Linked DNA regions of Filimonas effusa. The protein of the gene in region 1 interacts with the protein of each later gene in a pairwise test. Links are inferred from orthologs where the notes say so. Each region holds a gene or a part of one and is shown on either strand. Other genes may lie near its edges.

What was found. The genes of interacting proteins can lie anywhere in the genome.
Region 2: the proteins of priA (region 1) and ESB13_RS15735 interact in binary tests that used the Escherichia coli proteins (3 or more experiments, as listed by UniProt). The link is inferred for Filimonas effusa from one-to-one orthologs.

Annotation. Positions count from the first base shown.
Region 1 is NZ_SDHZ01000001.1:1,970,984-1,974,147, forward strand. The notes cover bases 77-3,164. They hold priA (replication restart helicase PriA), read left to right. Parts: upstream 77-404; coding sequence 405-2,924; downstream 2,925-3,164. Other genes in these bases: ESB13_RS07375 (lysophospholipid acyltransferase family protein), read left to right, coding at 77-392; murB (UDP-N-acetylmuramate dehydrogenase), read left to right, coding at 2,983-3,164. Also shown: more of ESB13_RS07375, read left to right, coding at 1-76.
Region 2 is NZ_SDHZ01000002.1:1,111,528-1,114,527, forward strand. What follows is about bases 4-2,927. They hold ESB13_RS15735 (single-stranded DNA-binding protein), read left to right. Parts: upstream 4-1,199; coding sequence 1,200-1,655; downstream 1,656-2,927. Other genes in these bases: mutY (A/G-specific adenine glycosylase), read left to right, coding at 4-786; gldE (gliding motility-associated protein GldE), read left to right, coding at 1,770-2,927. In the rest of the region: more of mutY, read left to right, coding at 1-3; more of gldE, read left to right, coding at 2,928-3,000. UniProt on the Escherichia coli protein: Plays an important role in DNA replication, recombination and repair. Binds to ssDNA and to an array of partner proteins to recruit them to their sites of action during DNA metabolism. Acts as a sliding platform that migrates on DNA via reptation.

The sequences.
Region 1 (3,164 bases):
ATGCCGCCCACCGTGCGCAGAGTGTTCGTACGCTTAAGGCCGCTATACATAAAGGCATTTCGGTATTTATATTTCCTGAAGGTACATTTAACGAAACGCCCGATCCGCTGAAATCGTTCTACGATGGCGCTTTCCGTATTGCCATAGAAACCCAGACGCCGTTACAGCCGGTGTTATTTGTAGATACGCTTGACCGGATGCATTATAAAGGGGTGCTGACGCTTACTCCGGGCCTTTGCCGCACTGTATTTCTTGACGCCATAGCGGTGAAAGGGTATACCATGGCCCAGCTTCCCGAGCTGAAACAAAAGGCGTATGCCATAATGGAAGCCGGTTTGCGCCGTTACCGTACTTATACTACGGTGGCTGCAAAAGAAACAAGCGTATCTTAGCAGCTTAGAAACATGAATTCGAACCAGCACATACAATTTCCGGAAGAAGTTTCTTCCCAGCCTGTATTGTATGCCGAAGTGGTGATACCGCTGGCGCTGCCTAAGAACTATACCTGGGCTGTTCCGGCGCATTATCAGCAGGCAGTACAACCCGGCGTGCGTGTAGAGGTGATACTTGGAAAGAATAAAAAATATGCGGGACTGGTGAAAAGGGTTTTTCCTGAAAAACCTGAAGCTTTTGATCCCAAGCCAATACTGAATGTGCTGGATGACGAGCCGTTGCTTTTCCCACAGCAGCTGGAGTTCTGGCAATGGATGGCCAACTACTATATGTGTTCGGAGGGCGAGGTAATGCAGGCCGCCATTCCTGCCAACCTGAAGCTTTCCAGCGAAACCATCCTGCTTTGGAACGATGAACATGATGAAGATTTCTCGGACCTGGATGACGAAGAGTTTGTTGTAGCCGAAGCTTTACATATCAAAAAAGAACTCAGGCTTACCGAAGTGCAGCAGGTGCTGGATTCCAGCCATGTATATCCTGTTATCAAACGGCTTATCGAAAAGCAGGTATGCCATGTGTGGGAAGAGCTGAAAGAAAAGTACAAGGAGAAAAAAGAAACTTATGTACTGCTGCATCACAGTTACCGCCAGGAAGAAGCGCTGGCAGCGTTGCTGAACAACTGGGGCACGACCAAAGATGCCAAAACGCCCAAGGCCCCCAAACAAATGGAGTTGCTGCTGGCTTATCTTCACCTGGAAAGAAGCCAGGGCGAAGTGCCACAGCCGGAGTTGCTAAAAAAATCCGGCGCCTCGGCAGCACAGTTAAAAGCGCTGATAGATAAGGGCATCCTGAAAACAGAACGACGGGCTGTGGACCGTATCGCCGCGTTACCTAAAGACATACAAATAGACTTTACCCTCTCTCCTGCCCAGCAGGCAGCTGCAGATGCTGTTGCAGCTGGGTTTTCTGAAAAACAGGTATGCCTGTTACATGGCGTTACCTCGAGCGGTAAAACACAGGTGTACATTAAACTCATGGAAGCCTGCATACAGCAAGGACAGCAGGTATTGTTCATGCTCCCGGAGATTGCGCTAACGGCACAGATCATACGCAGGCTTCAAAAACATTTTGGCGGACATATCGCCATTTATCATTCGCGCTTTAATCCGAATGAGCGTGTTGAGATCTGGAGCAAGGTGAAGAGCGGGGAAATAAAAATAGTGCTGGGCGCCCGTTCTGCGGTGTTCCTGCCTTTCCGTCAACTGGGGCTGATCATTGCCGATGAAGAGCATGACGCTTCTTATAAACAACAGGACCCTGCTCCGCGTTATCATGCGCGCGATGCAGCTATTTATTACGCTTCCCTGTTCCAGGCGAAGGTATTGCTGGGATCGGCCACTCCTTCTATAGAAAGTTACTATAATGCCCAGCAGGGTAAATACACGCTGGTTGAATTAAATGAGCGCTATGGCAATGCCGAGATGCCGCAGATTGAAATAGTAGATGTAAAGCGGGTGGTGACGCAGGACCGTTCGAAAGTAATTGTTACACCAGACCTGCAGGCGGCCATCCAGGCTTCACTGGATGAGAAGAAACAGGTGATCCTGTTTCAGAACCGCCGTGGTTACTCGCCTTACCTGCTGTGTAATGTATGTGGCTGGATCCCTCAATGTGAGCATTGCGATGTTACGCTTACGTATCATAAAGCCAAAAACAAAATGGCCTGTCATTACTGCGGCACTACTTACCCCGTGGTACATACCTGCGCCGCCTGTGGCAGTCACCAGTTTCACCAGAAGAACTTTGGAACGGAAAAGATTGAAGAGATGGTAGCCGAAGCTTTTCCTGAAGCGCGGACTGCGCGTATGGACTATGACAGTGTAAAAGGGAAACATGATCATGATAACCTGATCAAACTATTTGAACAGCAGAAAATAGATATACTGGTAGGCACCCAGATGGTGGTAAAAGGGCTGGACTTTGAGCATGTGAACCTGGTGGGGATCCTGGATGCGGATGGCATTTTGAACTTTGCCGATTTCAGGGTCAATGAAAGAGCTTATCAGCTGATGGAGCAGGTTAGCGGCCGCGCGGGCCGCCGTTCGGGGCTGGGACGGGTAATGATACAGGTAAGCAATACTCATCACCCGGTGTTACAGTTTGTACAGCAACACAACTACAGGCAACTGTTCCAGGCAGAAATAGCCAACAGGCAAATGTTTGCCTACCCTCCTTTCACACGCATTATACAGCTCACTTTTAAACATAAAGAAACCCTGATAGCTGAAGAAGCAGCCATTCAAATGGTCAATGGCTTAAAAGCCAGTTTTGGCGCTTTTATCAACGGCCCTGCCGAGCCGGTCGTTAACCGTGTCAGGAACCAATATCTCTGGGAAATATTGCTGAAACTGCCTAAGAATAACCAGCTGATCCAGCAGTGCAAGCAGCAGATAGCCCAGCAGATAGTGATCATACAATCGAATAAAAGATACAGAAGTGTTGGTATTGTACCGGATATTGACCCGGTGTAGGGATAGAACGGCAGATCATGGTTTGGAAGGATTGGCAGTAGTTTAAACTTAAAAAATTATGGTGCAGGAAAATATATCATTACTTGGGTATAACACGTTTGGGATTGATGTGCAGGCTAAACATTTTGCACGTTTTTCGAGCCTGGCGGAATTGCAGGAACTATTGGAATACAGGAATGCCAGAGCGGGCGCTACTGTTGTTCCTTTGCCGATGCTTATTCTTGGCGGTGGAAGTAATAT
Region 2 (3,000 bases), on another replicon or contig:
GCACGTTATATTACAGAAAATTACAATGGAAGGTTTCCGGACAGCTACCCCGATATCGTAGCGCTCAAAGGCGTGGGCCCCTATACCGCCGCCGCCATCGCCTCTTTTGCCTTCAACCTGCCCTATGCCGTACTCGACGGCAACGTGTTCAGGGTGCTCTCAAGGGTATTTGGTATCGATATCCCCATCGACAGCACACAAGGCAAAACGCTTTTCGCTGAATTAGCCCAGGAAACGCTCGACGATACCAGGGCCGGCGAGTTCAACCAGGCCATCATGGACTTCGGCGCCACGGTTTGTAAACCGCTCGCCCCTCTTTGCACCGTCTGCCCCATGCGCCATTTTTGCGAAGCCTACCGCCATGGCAACGTAAACGTATTACCCGTTAAGCAAAAAGTACTGCAAAAGAAAACGCGCTGGTTCAGCTGGTTTGTTCTCCGCGTTAATGATAAAATGTTTATCAGGAAACGCGGCAGCGGCGATATCTGGGAAAACCTGCACGAATTTTACCTCGTAGAAACACCCGCCCAGCCACACTGGAACAAACAGGAATTGGATACCTTGCTCAAAAACCAGCTCGCGGTAAACAACTATGAACTCGAAAATGCAGGGCCCGTAACATCACAACAGCTTACCCACCAGACAATAAAAGCACAGGTGCTTACCCTGCGCTTGCCCGAAATCCCCGAATCGCTGCGGGAAAAAGAATGGCTGCCCTACCGGAAGGTATCACAACTGGCCTTCCCAAAACTGCTCAGCCAATGGCTGGCAGGCTGGAAACTATAAACCATCACTGCAAACCTTACTTATATAAGCAATAAAACGTCGCACATTTAAGGGACTCCATCAACCTGCCACCCCGCTGGCATCATCAACCCGGGTTATTCCGGCCTCTTTCCAGACCAGCTGCACCAAAGCCGCACTAAAGCCGCCTTAGAGCCGTCTTAAAGCCGCTCTTAAATTACACCCGCCCTTTCCCGATTTTCACAAATGCCTTCCACAGGCCGGTTGTTTTGGCATGAATTTTCCGTTGTGAACACAAACAATGTGCATCAGGGATCAGGGAACCCCGGCTTATTCAAGGGGTTTATTCTTAAAGATATACTACCAGATTTCATTGTTTTTATTTAATTTTCAAAAAGAATTAATTTTAAAGAACAAGTCCGTATTCAATAAAAAGGCGATTTAAAACCAATTGTATGAGAGGAGTTAACAGAGTAATGCTCATTGGCAACCTGGGTAAAGATCCGGATGTACAATATCTTGAAGGAAATATAGCCGTAGCAAAGTTTCCCCTGGCGACAACAGAAACGTATAAAGACCGAGCAGGTAAACTGATCTCCCAAACGGAATGGCATACAGTGGTACTGTGGCGCGGACTTGCCGAGCTGGCCCAGAAATACCTTCACAAAGGCAGCCTCATTTATGTGGAAGGCCGCCTGCGTACCCGCAGCTGGGAAGACAAAGAAGGTAATAAGAAATTCGCCACCGAAATCGTAGGCGATAACCTGATTATGCTGGATAAACGCGGCGACGGCCATACAGGCTTCTCCGGCCCGGCAATAAGCTCAGGCGAGTCTATGGAAGGCTTCGACAACGACGATATCCCGCCTCCCCCTACCCATGGAGACCCTTCAGAAGGACTGCCTTTCTAATCGTAATCCAACAAACTCGTATTATAACGATGTTCTTTAATTGCCTTAAAAAACCTGCATCGGATTTTTCGTTCATTACGGCGTAACTTTCTGAAAGAAAAATTTGATGTAGGTTTGGCACTATTAAAAGCAACAATATTGGCTACTGATCACCCGTTTTCGTTCCTGCCGGCCGTTTACCCCGGCGGAATCGCAGCTATAGATACGCAGGCTACTACCGTTTTGGTGATCCTCCTGGTCATCCTGCTGGCATTCTCATTTGCCGTATCGGGCGCCCAGGTGGCGTTTTTCTCGCTTACGCTGAAAGACGTGAACATGCTCAAAACAAAACAGCAGAACGCCTATAAACGTATCATAGACCTGCTCGAAAATCCCAAGCAGCTGCTTGCCAACCTCGTCGTAGCCAATGTTATTGCCAATGTAACCATCGTTATCATCGCCAACCTGGTAATAGATGACGTAGCCAACCTGCAAAGAATTGAAATGGTTTGGCTGCAGTTCCTCATCAAAATAGTAAGCATCGCAATATTGCTGCTGTTGTTCGGCGAAATCCTTCCCAAAGTAGCAGCCACCAATAACAATATCCGGTTTGCACGCGATACAGGCATCATTATAGAAGCAGCAAGCTACCTGTTCAGCGGCCTTTCAAAAAGACTGCTCCGTTTGTCCGATGTCATTGAAAAGAAATTCGCTGTCAGGGCTACCAGCTACCATCTCTCAGAACTAAACGACCCCGATGCCGATACAGAAGATGAGGCCGCAGAAAAAGAAAAAAATATCCTGCAGGGCATCGTCAAATTCGGCAACATTACGGTTAAACAGGTCATGAAAACCAGGGTCGACGTCTCCGGTATTGAATATAATACCAGCTTCAGCGAACTGGTGGCCAGGGTCGAAGAACTGCACTACAGCCGCCTGCCCGTTTACAAGGAAAATCTCGATGAAGTGGCAGGGCTCATTCATACAAAAGAACTGCTGCCCTATCTCGACCAGCCCGATAATTTTAACTGGCATACCCTCATGCAGCAACCTTATTTCGTGCATGAGCAAAAACTGATAGAAGACCTGTTGCAGGAATTCCAGCAGAAAAGGATCCACTTTGCCGTGGTTGTCGACGAATTTGGCGGCACCAGCGGTATCGTTACCCTCGAAGATATTGTGGAAGAAGTGATCGGCGATATCAAAGACGAATTCGACGAAGAAGAAACTTTCTATAAAAAGCTCGACGACAGCACCTATATCTTCGAAGGCAAAACCATGATCTTCGACGTGTGTAAGGTCATGAACCTGCCACTCGACACGTTCGATTCCGTAAAAGGCGAAGGCGACTCCCTCGCAGGCCTCA